DNA from 2 places in the Streptomyces sp. NPDC005496 genome. Region 2 is predicted to be linked to the other one. Evidence: riboswitches for the same ligand, from Rfam matches in the RefSeq annotation. Region 2 holds a riboswitch; the other holds the start of a gene.

Region 1 (7,434 bases), on a different contig from region 2:
CCGCGAGGTCATCATCGCGCGCCGCTCCCGGCCGGGCTCGCCGTGGATTCCGACACCCAGCTCCAGCTCGCCGGGCGGCAGGTCGAAGGTGGGGCTGCCCTTGGCGGGCGTGGTGCACGCGGCCAGCGCCACCCCGAAGCTGCGGGAGCTCTCGTTCACCTGCCGGGCGATGGCCTCGACCCGCTCCAGCGGCGCGCCCTCCTCCGCGGCCGCTCCGGCGATCTTCTCGACGAAGAGGGTCGCGCCGGTGCCGCGCCGGCCGGCCGTGTACAGACTGTCGGTGACGGCGACGTCGTCGTTGACGAGGACCTTGGCGACCTGGATGCCCTCGTCCTCGGCCAGTTCGGCGGCCATGTCGAAGTTGAGCACGTCGCCCGTGTAGTTCTTCACGATGAACAGCACGCCCGCGCCGCTGTTCACGGCGGCCGCCGCCCGCAGCATCTGGTCCGGCACCGGCGAGGTGAAGACCTCGCCCGGACAGGCCGCCGACAGCATCCCCGGACCCACGAATCCGCCGTGCAGCGGTTCGTGCCCGGATCCGCCGCCCGAGATGAGCCCGACCTTTCCGGCCACCGGCGCGTCGCGCCGGACGATCACCCGGTTCTCCACGTCGACCGTCAGCTCCGGATGAGCCGCCGCCATGCCCCGCAGGGCGTCCGCGACCACTGTCTCCGCCACGTTGATGAGCATCTTCATGGGTACCTCCTGATGAGATCAGCCTCTTGCAGTATCGGCGCTCAGGAGGCGGTGGTCACGTGCGGCGCCGATCCGGACGGATCAGGCGGCGGGGCGGCGGGCCGGCGCGGGCACCGGAGAGGTGTCCGGAAAGCGCGGCGGGCCGGGATCCGGCCGCCCGTGGGGGCGGCCGGATCCCGGCCCGGTTCAGGGGGCGGAGAGGTGTCTCAGCCGAGCTTCTTCAGCAGTTCCGCGGCGAGCGGGGCGGAGGAGGACGGGTTCTGTCCGGTGACCAAATTGCGGTCGACCACCACGTGCGGTGCCCACGGCTCGCTCTCCTGGAAGTCCGCGCCCGCCTCGACCAGGCGGTCCTGGAGCAGCCACTTCGCCTTGCCGGCGAGTCCGGCCTGCGTCTCCTCCGCGTTGGTGAAGCCGGTCAGGCGGTATCCGGCGAAGGCGTTGCGGCCGTCCTCGCCCTGCGCGGCGAGCAGCGCGGCGGGGGCGTGGCAGACCACGCCGAGCGGCTTGCCCGACGTCAGCGCGAGGGTGAGGAGGCGTCCGGAGACCGCGTCGACCGCGAGGTCCTCCATCGGGCCGTGCCCGCCGGGGTAGAACACGGCCGCGTAGTCGTCGAGCCGCACGTCCTCCAGCCGGATCGGCTCGCGGAGCGCGTCCATCGAGTCCAGGGCCCCGGCGATCCTGTCGGCGTTGTCCTGTCCGCCGTTGGCCTCGGGCGCCAGGCTCGCCCGGTCCACGGTGGGGACGACCCCGCCGGGTGTGGCGACCACGATCTCGTGGCCCGCCGCCGTGAACGCCTCGTACGGGGCGACCGCTTCCTCGGCCCAGAAGCCGGTCGGGTGCTTGCTGCCGTCCGCCAGCGTCCAGTGGTCGGCGCCGGTCATCACAAAAAGAATCTTCGACATACCGCGACGGTAGGCCGTACGGCCCATAGGTGACCAATAGACATGCCATTCGCTGCCATAGGACTTCCAATGGGCCGGAGGGAATACGTGCGGGCCGCACCGACCGGCAAGGCGGGCCGCCTCCCGTCGGGGAAGGCCGTGCACTGCTCCCGGAACTACCCGCGTACGGCGGTGCGTTGCTCCAGGACGCGCAGCGCCCGTTCCGCCCAGGCGATGTTCTCCCGCTCGAACGAACGGCCCCGCATCAGCGTCAGATACGGCCCGACCCGTTCCGCCTCGGCGAGGTACGCGTCCTCGGTCCGCCCGTCGAGGAGGCGGGCGCGCAGCCGGTCGTAGCGGGCCAGCTTCGCGCGGGCCCCCTCCAGCCGCTCGGTGATCGACGCGCGTACGGCGTCGGGATCGCCCTCGTCCACCGCGTGCACCTTGACCAGGAGCTCGTCCCGGATGGCCGTGGGCCGGGGCGGGGCGCCGGTGAAATCGCGCAGGGCACGGCGCCCGGCGTCCGTCAGCGAGAACATCCGCTTGTCCGGCCGGCGCTCCTGGCGCACGAGCCGCGCCTCGATGAGCCCCTCGGCGGCCATGCGGTCGAGTTCCCGGTACAGCTGCTGGGGCGTCGCCATCCAGAAGTTGGCGATCGCCGCGTCGAACCCCTTGGCCAGGTCGTAGCCCGATGCCTCGCCGTCCAGAAGCGCGGCCAGGACCGCGTTGCGCAATGCCATGCCCGCAAGGCTAGATGTCCGGCCGCCGACGCGAGTAATCTCTTCCACACCTATTCAATTAGTTGACTATGAGAGGTGGGCGCGATGCATCCCTTCCGCAAGGCGGTGGAGGCCGGCGACCACGCCGCGATCGAGGCGCTGCTGGCCGAGAACGTGGTGTTCACCAGCCCGGTGGTGTTCAAGCCGTACACCGGCAGGGCGATCACCGCGGCCATCGTCCGCGGCGTCTCGCGCGTCTTCACCGACTTCCACTACGTCCGTGAGATCGGTGACGCCGACGGCGTCGACCACGCCCTGATCTTCCGGGCGAAGGTGGGCGACAAGGAGATCGAGGGCTGCGATTTCCTGCACCTCGACGAGGACGGAAGGATCGACGACTTCACGGTGATGGTCCGCCCGCTGTCGGCCGCCCAGGCCCTCCAGGAGGCGATGGCCGCGCAGTTCGAGCAGATCTCCCGGGAGGCGATGGGCGCCGCGGAGTGACGACGGCCGGCGGAGGCGGTGCCTCCGCCGGTCCGGACTACCGTCGCCGAAGCGGTGCGACGCCCGCCCCCTCGCTCCGGCTCGTCTTCCCCCGGAACGCCGGGTGGGCACCGAGCCGCCGCACATAACCCCGGAGGTGCTCGTACGGGGCGAGGGCGCCGGGAGCGTCGAGATGGACGAGGGCGGCCCAGAGGTCCACGTCCGCGGCACTCATCTCGTGGCCCAACACGTAGGGAGACGAGGCGAGTTGCCCGTTCAGTCGGTCCAGCGCGGCCGACCGGCGCCCTGGCCGGGCGTCCGGGGTGACCTCCGTGTCGAGGAGCTCGCGCAGGGCGTCGATGTCCGCCGCGTGGGCCGGCGGACGGAGGGCGGGGACCTGTGCCCCGGTGCGGTCCGCCAGGCCGGCCAGGTCGCGCAGGATGTCCGGCGTGTGGTTGCTGACCACACGTCCGGTCCACCGGTCGCACAGCGCGGGCACGGCGAGCGGGCCGTCGTAGTGGTGCCAGGTGGCCTCGTAGGCTCGGCGCAGGGAGGCGGAGCAGTCCGGGCCGCCAGGGGCAGCGGGGCCCGCGGGAAGGGTGGCGACGAAGTCCCCGAGGCCCAGCAGGTCGACGGTGACCGCGACGCGCAGCGAGCGCGGACAGTCCGGGGACAGGTACAGCTGATAGCGGTGCGGGGCCGGGTAGAAACCGCCGGCGAGACCGACGCCGATCCGGTTGTGGACGTGCTGCTGAGCGCCGGCCGAACCCGCGCCGCGGGGCCGGGGGAGCGCGTCGAGCGGCGCGGCCGCGCGGAAGGACGACGCACACCGGGCCGGGGCACCGGCGTCGGCGGACTCCGCGGGGGAGGACTGAGTGCCGGGTGTGTCCCCGACGCCGGAACAGGCGCCGGTGGGGTCGGTGGTTCCGGGCTCGGGCGTGCCGGTGCGGGGAGTGCTCGTGCTGGAGGCGTGCGACAGGGTCTCGGGCATGACTCTCCATGGGTGAGGAAGTCCCGGCCGCCTCGTGGGCGCCGTGACGAAACGGAGTGACCGCGCTTCTCTCGTACCGGTCCGGGATCGCCGGAACCGGGACCTGTCCGGCCTCTCCCGTCCGCCTCGCGACGTCAGGCACGCTCGCTCGCGCGCCGGGCGCGGGCCCGCGTACGTGCGGTGCCGGGCTCGTCGCCGGGCACGCCGGGAGCGCGGACCCGAGTATGCGAAGGTGCCTCGCGGGCAGCGACGCGGAGGGCCGGACGGTCCTTAGTACGCGCTGGAGACACGCAGCAGATCGATGTGCAGGCGCCTCGTCAAGTCGTTCCTGGGCATTCCCACCGGTCCACGCTCGGGGCTCGCGAGACGCGAGACCACGCTTGTCCCGCCGCACCGGCGGAACCCGGTCGTCACCCGGGGCACCCCGTCGCGGTGGAAGGGTTGCCTGCCAGCGGGCCGGGGCCGATGACCGTACGAGCACGAACACTCGCGGGGCGCTGACAATCGTGACCGTCCTCAGCAGTGTCGCCGCGCCCCGGGGGAGCGTCAAGAAGGCGTCCGCGCCGTCTCACGACGTGGTCGGCGGCATGCCCGACTCCCGCGGCGCGGCGTACAGTTCGGCGGAACAAAGGGCGCGGCCGCTTGGTTGCCGCTCTGGAGGGCACCGAGTGCGGAGGCGGAGGTGGGAGCGATGGGAGTCGCGTCGCCCGCGTTCCGCCGTCCCGTGGTGACGTTCACCCCACGCGGCTGTGTCCGCCTGTACTCCCGGCCGCACATCGACCTGCTGCGCGTGGCCGGCGCGCTCTGTCGTCCCTGACCGTGCACCCGCGCCGCCGCCCCCACCGGACGAGGGCCGGCGATCTCCCATGGTCGACCAGGAAGGCACCCCTCCGTGTCCCCGAACTCCCCGCTGCACCTCGCCGTCGCGCTCGACGGCGCGGGCTGGCACCCGGCCGCCTGGCGCGAGCCCGAGGCCCGCCCCCAGGAGCTGTTCACCGCCCGCTACTGGGCCGATCTCGTCACCGAGGCCGAACACGGCCTGCTCGACTTCGTCACCATCGAGGACTCCCTCGGACTCCAGTCCTCCCTCCCCGCCGGCCCCGACGCACGTACCGACCAGGTGCGCGGCCGGCTCGACGCGGTGCTCGTCGCAGCCCGCGTCGCCCCGCTGACCCGGCACATCGGACTGGTCCCCACCGTCGTCGCCACACACACCGAGCCGTTCCACATCTCGAAGGCCGTCGCCACCCTGGACTACGTCAGCAACGGCCGCGCGGGCCTGCGCGTCCAGGTGTCGGCCCGGCCGGACGAGGCCGCCCACTTCGGCCGCCGTACGGTCCCCGGCCTCCCCGCCGAGGTACCCGGCACGGCCGCCGCCCCGGATCAGGCCGCCGAGCTCTTCGAGGAGGCCGCCGACTACGTCGAGGCCGTGCGCCGCCTCTGGGACAGCTGGGAGGACGACGCGGAGATCCGCGACACCGCCACCGGCCGCTTCATCGACCGCGACAAGCTGCACTACATCGACTTCGAGAGCAGGCACTTCAGCGTCAAGGGGCCCTCGATCACCCCCCGGCCCCCGCAGGGCCAGCCCCTCGTCGGCGCACTCGCCCACCAGACCCCCTCGGGCGCCCCGTTCCGTCTGCTCGCCGGCTCCGCCGACCTCGGATTTCTCACCCCGCACGACAGCGGCCAGGCCCGCGACCTCGTCGCCGCCGTCCGCACCGCCCGGGCCGCCGGCGGACGCGCCGAGGAGCCGCTCCACCTCTTCGGCGACCTCCTGGTCTTCCTCGACGAGGACCCGGCCGCGGCGGCCGCCCGCCGCGACCGCCTGGACGACCTGGCGGGACACCCGTACACCGGTGACGCACCCGTCTTCACCGGGACGCCCGCACAACTGGCCGACCTGCTGACGGAGTTGAGCGAGGCCGGACTGTCCGGCTTCCGGCTGCGGCCCGCCGTCGCCGGTCACGACCTCCCGGCGATCACCCGGGGCCTGGTGCCCGAACTCCAGCGCCGCGAGGTGTTCCGGCACGCGTACGAGAGCGACACCCTGCGCGGCCTGCTCGGCCTCGCCCGCCCCGCGAACCGCTACGCCACCGCCTGAGCCCGAGGACTTCCAGCCATGAGCAAGCCGTTGACCACGTCGTCCGACAAGCCGCTGAAGCAGATCCACCTCGCGGCCCACTTCCCCGGAGTCAACAACACCACCGTGTGGAGCGACCCCGCGGCGGGGAGCCACATCGAGTTCGATTCGTTCGCGCACTTCGCGCGGACCGCCGAACGCGCCAAGTTCGACTTCCTGTTCCTCGCCGAGGGGCTCAGGCTGCGCGAACAGGGCGGACGCATCTACGACCTGGACGTCGTGGGCCGCCCCGACACCTTCACCGTCCTGTCGGCCCTCGCCGCCGTCACCGACCGCCTCGGCCTGACCGGCACCATCAACTCCACCTTCAACGAACCCTACGAAGTGGCCCGGCAGTTCGCGAGCCTCGACCACCTCTCCGACGGGCGGGCCGCCTGGAACGTCGTCACCTCCTGGGACGCCTTCACCGGGGAGAACTTCCGCCGCGGCGGCTTCCTCCCGCAGGAGGAGCGGTACTCCAGGGCCAGGGAGTTCCTTGCGACCGCCCACGAACTCTTCGACTCCTGGCACGGGGATGAGATCGCCGCCGACCAGCAGAGCGGCACCTTCCTGCGGGACGCGCGCGCCGGCGCCTTCGCGCACCGGGGGCAGCACTTCGACATCCAGGGCCGGTTCAACGTCCCGCGCAGTCCGCAGGGGCGCCCCGTGATCTTCCAGGCCGGCGACTCCGAGGAGGGGCGGGAGTTCGCCGCCGCCGACGCGGACGCCATTTTCAGCCGGCACAGCACCCTGCAGGCGGGCCGCGCGTTCTACAGCGACGTCAAGGGACGCCTGGCCCGCCACGGCCGCACCCACGACCAGCTGCTGATCCTGCCCGCCGCGACCTTCGTCCTCGGCGACACGGACGCCGAGGCGGAGGAGATCGCCCACGAGGTGCGCCGCCTCCAGGTCAGCGGAGCGACCGCGATCAAGCACCTGGAGTTCGTCTGGAACCGCGACCTGTCCGGGTACGACCCCGACGGCCCGCTGCCCGACATCGACCCCGACCCCGGCGAGCACACCGTCGCCCGGGGCCGCGCCCAGGTGCGGATGTACCGCGACCCGGTCGCCACCGCCAGGGAGTGGCGCGAGCTCGCCGCCGCGAACAAGTGGTCCATCCGCGACCTCGTCATCGAGACCGGCAACCGCCAGACCTTCATCGGCTCCCCGGCCACGGTCGCCGAGTCCATCGACTCCCTGGTCCAGGCGGACGCCGCCGACGGCTTCATCCTGGTCCCGCACATCACGCCCGGCGGACTCGACCCCTTCGCCGACCGGGTCGTACCCCTCCTCCAGGAACGCGGCGTCTTCCGGCACGACTACACGGGCACGACCCTGCGCGACCACCTCGGCCTGGCCGAGCCCGCCGCCCGGCGCTCCGACGCGGAGGCGGACCGCGTGGCGTCCTGACGCCGGACAGGTCGCCGTGCTAGGGCCTGTCTGACAATTCCCGTCTGCCTCGCGACGCCATGCACGCACTCTCGCCGCACCGGGCGCAGACCCAAGTACGTCCAGTACGAGGCTCTACGCCCGGCACGCCGA
Region 2 (7,434 bases):
GCTGCAGGGACAGCTGATGTCCGAGGCGTTCAACTCGACCATGCACATCTCGTTCGAGGTGCGCGGCGGTCTGCTCATCCGGCAGATCCACCACTGGTCGGCGCTGGTCTTCCTGGCCGGCATGTTCGTCCACATGATGCGTGTGTTCTTCACGGGCGCGTTCCGCAAGCCGCGTGAGGTCAACTGGCTGTTCGGCTTCCTGCTGTTCGTCCTGGGCATGTTCACCGGATTCACCGGCTACTCGCTCCCGGACGACCTGCTCTCCGGCACCGGTGTCCGCTTCATGGAGGGCGCGATCCTGTCCGTGCCGATCGTCGGCACGTACCTGTCGTTCTTCCTCTTCGGCGGCGAGTTCCCGGGCGGCGACTTCGTCGCGCGGTTCTACTCGATCCACGTCCTGCTGTTGCCGGGCATCATGCTCGGCCTGGTCGTGGCGCACCTGATCCTGGTCTTCTACCACAAGCACACCCAGTGGGCGGGCCCGGGCAAGACGGAGAAGAACGTCGTCGGCATGCCCCTGCTGCCGGTCTACATGGCCAAGGCGGGCGGCTTCTTCTTCCTGGTCTTCGGTGTCATCGCGATCATCGCGGCGATCGCCTCGATCAACCCGATCTGGACGCTCGGCCCCTACCGGCCGGACCAGGTGTCGACCGGCGCCCAGCCCGACTGGTACATGGGCTTCTCCGAGGGCCTGATCCGCACCATGCCGGGCTGGGAGATCAACCTGTGGGGCCACACCCTCGTCCTGGGTGTGTTCGTCCCGCTGGTCATCTTCCCGCTCGTGCTGGTCGTGATCGCGGTCTACCCGTTCATCGAGTCCTGGGTCACCGGCGACAAGCGCGAGCACCACATCCTGGACCGCCCGCGCAACGTCCCGACCCGTACGGCCGTGGGCGTCGCGTGGATCACCTGGTACGTCGTCATGCTGATCGGTGGTGGCAACGACCTCTTCGCCACCCACTTCCACATGTCGATCAACTCGATCACCTGGTTCGTCCGCATCGCGTTCTTCGTGGCGCCGGTGATCGCGTTCATCGTGACCAAGCGGATCTGCCTCGGCCTCCAGCGCCGGGACCGCGACAAGGTGCTGCACGGCCGCGAGTCGGGCATCATCAAGCGCCTGCCGCACGGTGAGTTCGTCGAGGTGCACGAGCCGCTCAGCCAGGAGGCGCTGCACACGCTCACCGCGCACGAGCAGTACCAGCCGGCCGAGATCGGCCCCGCGGTCGACGAGAACGGCGTCGAGCGCAAGGTCAAGGGCACGCAGAAGCTGCGCGCGAAGCTCAGCAACGCGTACTACGGGGGAGAGAACCAGATCCCCAAGCCCACGGTCGACGAGTACAAGGAGATCACGAGCGGCCACGGCCACCACTGATCCTCCGCCCCGGTCCCGACCGGTCGCCACGGCTGGAGCCCCGTCCATTGCATGGACGGGGCTCTTTGCCGTCCCCGGGCGTGGATAGGGTGGACCCTGCCCGTGACACCTCGTGCACGGTCTTCTCGTATCTGTCTACGGACCCAGGAGCGGCATATGAGTGCTGTGACCCCCGCTGGAGGCGACATCGCGGCGGGCCGTTCCTGGCCCCAGGTGCTGAACGGCCTCCTGGACGGGCGTGACCAGAGCGCGGACGAGACGGCCTGGGCGATGGACCGCATCATGCGCGGTGAGGCCACGGACGCGCAGATCGCCGGGTTCGCGGTGGCGCTGCGGGCCAAGGGAGAGACGGTCGAGGAGATCTCCGGCCTGGTCCGCGCGATGTACGAGCACGCCAACGTGATCGAGGTGCCCGGGGAGACCGTCGACATCGTCGGCACGGGCGGCGACGGCGCCAAGACCGTCAACATCTCCACCATGTCGGCGATCGTCGTGGCCGGCACGGGCGCCAAGGTGGTCAAGCACGGCAACCGGGCCGCGTCGAGCGCGTCCGGCGCCTCCGACGTCCTGGAGAAGCTGGGCGTCAATCTCCAGCTGACACCGAAGCGGGTCGCCGAGGTGGCCGAGGAGGCCGGGATCACCTTCTGCTTCGCGGTGAAGTTCCATCCCGCCCTGCGTCATGTGGCCGCCGCGCGCGGGCAGTTGGGCATCCGCACGACCTTCAACTTCCTGGGGCCGCTGACCAACCCGGCCCGGGTCAAGGCCCAGGCCGTCGGGGTGGCCGATCTGCGGATGGCGCCCATCGTCGCCGGTGTCTTCGCCGAACGCGGCAACTCCTCGCTGGTGTTCCGCGGCGACGACGGCCTCGACGAGCTGACCACCACCGCCACGTCCAGGGTGTGGGTCGTGCGCGACGGGAAGGTCCACGAGGACGCCTTCGACCCGCGTGACGTGGGCATCGACCTGGTCCCGGTCGAGGCCCTGCGGGGCGCCGACGCGTCGTACAACGCGGACGTGGCCCGGCGGCTGCTGAACGGCGAGAGCGGGCCCGTACGGGACGCGGTGCTGCTGAACGCGGCGGCGGCCCTGGTCGCCCTGGAGCCGGGGAGCGGGCCGCTCGCGGAGCAGATCCGCGCCGGGATGGCACGGGCCGCGGAGGCCGTCGACTCCGGGGCCGCGAAGCGCACCCTGGACCGGTGGGTCGCGGCCAGCAACGCCTGAGCCGCACACACGGTGAGGCGGGGCGCGGTCCGGATTCTGGACCGCGCCTTGCGCGTGGAAGATCTTCTGGCAAGATGCTGTACCAGGTCATGAGCGACAGCCATCAGGCCCCGGCCGGCTGTCCGGCAACCCTCCGTCCGTGGCGGGGTGCCCCGGGTGAAGACCAGGCCGTAGGCAGCGAGGTCTACGGCAAGCGCGGACCCCTCGCACTCTTCCGAGTGAGCACCGCCAGGGGTCCTGGTCGTTCGAGGGAGCCTTCTGTGAGCAAGCGAATGCGGTAGGGCGTAGAGCCCCGCCTCCGCACACCCTTTTCTCCTCCTTCCTGTGCCGTCGACGCCCCCCGAGCGGGCTGTCCGCACAGCGATCTCGCCTGCCACTCACAGGAGTTCGCCATGTCTGTCCCCACCGCTGCCGCCGACCGTTCCGTTTGTGCCCCGCTGCCCGTTCTCGGCCGGGATGTCACCGTCCCCCTGGTCACCGGCGGCGAGGTCACCTACGCCGCGCTGGACTACGCCGCCAGCGCCCCGGCCCTCCAGCGCGTCTGGGACGACGTCGCCGCGTACGCCCCGTACTACGGCAGCGTGCACCGGGGCGCCGGCTACCTCTCCCAGCTCTCCACCGACCTCTTCGAGAGCGCCCGCGTGACCGTCGCCGAGTTCCTCGACTGCCGGGACGGCGACCAGGTCGTCTTCACCCGCTCCACCACCGACTCCCTCAACCTGCTCGCCGCCGCCCTGTCGGCGGACTGCCAGGTCTTCGTCTTCGAGACCGAGCACCACGCCTCGCTGCTGCCCTGGCGCGACGCCCGCGTGACGTACCTGAACGCCCCGCGCACCCCGGACGAGGCCGTCGCCACCCTGGAGCGCGCGCTGGCCGCCCGCGACCCGTACGGCCCGGCCCTGGTGTGCGTCACCGGCGCCTCGAACGTCACCGGCGAGCTGTGGCCGGTGCGCGAGCTGGCCGCCGCCGCCCACGCGCACGGCGCCCGCATCGTCCTGGACGCCGCCCAGCTCGCCCCGCACCACCCGGTGTCGGTCAAGGACCTGGACGTCGACTGGGTCGCCTTCTCCGGGCACAAGCTGTACGCGCCCTTCGGCTCCGGTGTCCTCGCGGGCCGCGCCGACTGGCTGACCGAGGCCGAGCCCTACCTCGCGGGGGGCGGCGCCAGCCGCAAGGTCTCGCGGCGCGCGGACGGCGGGGTCGACGTCGAGTGGCACGACAGCGCCGCCCGCCACGAGGCCGGCTCCCCGAACGTGATCGGCGTCTACTCCATCGCGTCGGCCTGCAAGGCGCTCACCGAGGCCGGCTTCGACTCCCTGGTCGCCCGCGAGCAGCACCTGATCGACACCGTCCGCGCGGGCCTCGCCGAGGTGCCCGAGGTGCGGGTCCTGTCGCTGTTCGGGGACGACGCCCCGCGGGTGGGCGTCATCTCGTTCGTCGTCGACGGCTGGAACAGCTCGCACTTCGCGGCGGCCCTGTCCGCGGAGTACGGCATCGGCGTGCGCGACGGCCTCTTCTGCGCCCACCCGCTGGTGCGCACCCTGCTCGGCAGCGACCCGCAGAGCCAGGGGGAGTGCGGGGCCCCGGAGGCCGCGCCCGGCGAGAAGTCCCTGAACGCGATCCGCGTCAGCTTCGGCGCGGGCACCCCGGACGAGCACGTGGAGCGCTTCGTCCGCGCCGTGAGGGAACTGGTGCGGGACGGCGCCCGGTGGCGGTACCGGACCCAGGACGGGCGTTGCGTGCCGGCGGTCTGAGGCCGTAGAAACGGCTCAGCGGCCGGAGGCGGCGGGCGCGGTACGGTCCCGGCAGGTCAGGAGTCGAGGCCGATCGCGAACGCCGCCTCCAGGTCGTGCTGGGAGTACGTGCGGAACGCGACGTGGGTGTCGGTGCCCTCGACGCCCGGGATCTTGCTGATGCGGCCCGGGATGACGTCGGCCAGGTCGTCGTGCGCCTGCACGCGGACCATGGCGATGAGGTCGTAGGTGCCGGTGACGGAGAAGACCTCGCTGACGCTGTCGAGGGCCGCGATCGACTCCGCGATCTCGGGGATCCGGTCCACGCTGGTCTTGATGAGCACGATCGCGGTGATCACGGCTGGTTCTCTCCCTCGGGGGCCGTCACTGGGGTTTTCACTCTAGTCGCACGGCCGAAGCGCACCCAGGCGCAGAGGAACCCGGCGGTGAAGCCCAGCAGGTGGGCCAGGTAGGCGACCCCGGGCCCCTGGTCGTCGCGGCCCGCCGCGAGCCACTGGAGGACCGCCCAGAAGGGCAGGACCACCCAGGCCGGGAAGCGCAGCGGCAGGAAGAAGAGGAACGGGAAGAGACTGGTCACCCGGGCCCCGGGGAACAGGTACAGGAACGCTCCGAGGACCGCGGAGATCGCCCCCGACGCGCCGACCAGGGTCTGTGTGGACTCGGCGTTGGCGATCGCGTAGCCGAGCAGGGCCAGGTACCCGCAGCCCAGATAGAAGAGGGCGAACCCGGCGCGGCCCATGCGCTCCTCCGCCATCGCCCCGAAGACGTAGAGGAAGAGCATGTTGCCGAGGAGGTGGAGCCAGCTGCCGTGGATGAACAGCGCCGTCGCGGGAGTGAGCAGGGCGCGCGGCCGCCCGTCGAGGAGCTCGGCGGGGATCACGCCCCAGCGGCGGAAGTACGCCTGCTGGGCGGCGAAAAGGTCGTCCCCGGTGCCGTACGCCGGGTTCAGTCCCGCCGCCGGGCCGATCACGAAGATCAGGCAGCACACACCGATCAGTCCGTACGTCACCGGCGCGGACTGTCCCCGGACGCTCCGGCCGATCACCGCGCTCCACTTACCGGTCATGCGACAGAGCATGGCGTAATCGGGCGGAAGCGCACAGACCGCCTCGCCGCGTGGACGGCCGAGCGTCGAGGACCCGCCAGGCCGTAGGGTACGAGCCACACGCACCAGGGAAGCTGGCGCATCACGGACACTAGAGGGAAAGCGAACAGCCACGATGACGGTTCCCCTGCCGACCGCCGAGACGCGGTGGCGCTGCATGCTCTGCGGCAACCTCACGCGTTTCGACGTGACCCGCTCCTCGAAGGTCGTCGAGTACGTGCACCTCGACCTCGCCGGCGAGCCGAAGGTCGAGGAGCGCGAGGTGGTCAGTGAGACCATCGACTCGGTGCGCTGCCGCTGGTGCAACGCGGTGGATCAGGTGGAACTGGTGGACAGGCCGGGCGCCGGCTCCTGACGATGGGGGTCCCCCCGCTCGAGCGAAGCCGAGAGTGGGGGAGGGCCCCGCGAGAAATTGGGGTGTGACGGATGGTGGAGACCACAGGCGGGGAGCCGGACGACGGCACCGCCGAGGTGCTCGACCGCCCGCTGCCCGACGGCGTGCGGCGCCGGGTCGTACAGATCGTCTCCGACGGCTTCGGCGGTTTGACCGTGGCCGAACTGCCCGCGCAGCTGCGGCAGTACGCGCGCTTCGCCCCCAATCGGCGGGCGAAGTTCGCGGGCAACGCCATGGCCGCGGCCCTGGAGACGGACCCGCTGTTCAGGCAGCGCATCGCCGAGAAGCTGAGAGAGGCCCAGCCGGAGCTCACCGGCGCCCTGGACGCGGGTTCACCGCCTCCGGCCGCGGACCCGCTGGACGTGGCGGCCGCGGCCTACGTGTTGCGCCCCGCGGGCTGGGTGAAGCTGGTGACCGCCGCGGGCGAGGAGGCCCTGCGGGCGGACGCCGAGCGCGCCGACGAGGAGAACCGCGCCGAGCTGGAGCGGCTGCGCGAGGAACTCGCGGCGGCCCGCGGCCAGACCAGGGCCGAGACCGAACGGCTGCGGACGGAGTTGGAGTCGGCCCGCAAGGAAGCCGAATCGCTTCACCGCAAGCTGCGAAGCGCCCTCAGTGACGTCAAGCGGGGCGAGGCGGCCCTGCGTAAGCTCCAGAACGAGATGGAGACCGCGCGCGCCGAGGGGCAGGCCCAGCTGTCCGCAGCCGAGAGCGAGGGCCGGCGGCTCAAGGCGCGGCTCGGCGAGGCCGAGGCGGCCCTGGAGGCCACCCGCAGGGCCGCACGCGAGGGCCGCAGCGTCGAGGACATGCGGGTGCGGCTGCTGCTCGACACGGTGCTGGACGCGGCCCAGGGGCTGCGGCGCGAACTCGCCCTGCCCCCGGTGTCCCAGCGTCCCGCCGAGACCGTGGACGCCGTCGAGCCCGGACGGATGACGCCGAAGGACATCGCCGCCCGCGCCCTGTCCGAGGACGACCCCGCGATCCTCGACCAGTTGCTCGCGCTGCCCCAGGCGCATCTGGTCGTCGACGGCTACAACGTCACCAAGACCGGCTATCCGCAGATGCCGCTGGAGAAGCAGCGGCTGCGGCTCCTCGGCCAGCTCTCGCAGCTCGCCGCGCAGACCGGCGCCGAGGTCACCTGCGTCTTCGACGGGGCCGAGCTGGCCGCGCCGGTGCTGCTCGCGCCGCCGCGCGGAGTACGGGTGCTGTTCTCCAAGCCCGGGGTGACGGCGGACGAGCTGATCCGCCAGCTGGTGCGCGCCGAGCCTGTGGGACGGCCCGTCATCGTCGTGTCGACCGACCGCGAGGTGGCCGACGGGATCGCCAAGGCGGGTGCGCGGCCGGTCGCCTCGGTGGTGCTCCTCAAGCGCTTCTCGCGCGGCTGAGACGGAACCGAATACACCGCTTTACGCCGCCGGGACCGCGGAGGCGCCTTTCCGTGCTTACCGGCCCATAGGAAACGTACGCACCATGCGTAACGTCTGGGCCTGATGCCCGAATTGGCGAAACCTTCACGCAACGTAGCGTCAAACGCGCATCACTGCACGTGAGTTGCCGGTAAAGAATGCAGTCGGTGACCGAGATTTTT

Evidence for each region. Region 2 has a riboswitch for S-adenosylmethionine ahead of ACFYQQ_RS38735 (aminotransferase class V-fold PLP-dependent enzyme). Riboswitches for the same ligand answer to the same signal wherever they lie in the genome.
Region 1: linked by a shared signal. The riboswitch ahead of ACFYQQ_RS14035 (glutathione S-transferase family protein) and the one ahead of ACFYQQ_RS38735 (aminotransferase class V-fold PLP-dependent enzyme) in region 2 are both predicted to bind S-adenosylmethionine.

What each region holds. Positions count from the first base shown of each region.
Region 1 is NZ_JBIAJQ010000004.1:349,017-356,450, reverse strand. Features, by position in the region: gene dhaK (dihydroxyacetone kinase subunit DhaK) at 1-696, opposite strand, end outside; gene ACFYQQ_RS14050 (type 1 glutamine amidotransferase domain-containing protein) at 903-1,598, opposite strand; gene ACFYQQ_RS14045 (PadR family transcriptional regulator) at 1,754-2,317, opposite strand; gene ACFYQQ_RS14040 (nuclear transport factor 2 family protein) at 2,402-2,800, shown strand; gene ACFYQQ_RS14035 (glutathione S-transferase family protein) at 2,838-3,770, opposite strand; SAM riboswitch class IV at 4,142-4,282, opposite strand; gene ACFYQQ_RS14030 (putative leader peptide) at 4,462-4,587, shown strand; gene ACFYQQ_RS14025 (LLM class flavin-dependent oxidoreductase) at 4,663-5,874, shown strand; gene ACFYQQ_RS14020 (NtaA/DmoA family FMN-dependent monooxygenase) at 5,893-7,302, shown strand.
Region 2 is NZ_JBIAJQ010000020.1:6,178-13,611, forward strand. Features, by position in the region: gene ACFYQQ_RS38725 (cytochrome bc complex cytochrome b subunit) at 1-1,375, shown strand, start outside; gene trpD (anthranilate phosphoribosyltransferase) at 1,532-2,596, shown strand; SAM riboswitch class IV at 2,682-2,798, shown strand; gene ACFYQQ_RS38735 (aminotransferase class V-fold PLP-dependent enzyme) at 2,989-4,350, shown strand; gene ACFYQQ_RS38740 (Lrp/AsnC ligand binding domain-containing protein) at 4,407-4,688, opposite strand; gene ACFYQQ_RS38745 (rhomboid family intramembrane serine protease) at 4,685-5,416, opposite strand; gene ACFYQQ_RS38750 (hypothetical protein) at 5,571-5,810, shown strand; gene ACFYQQ_RS38755 (NYN domain-containing protein) at 5,882-7,231, shown strand.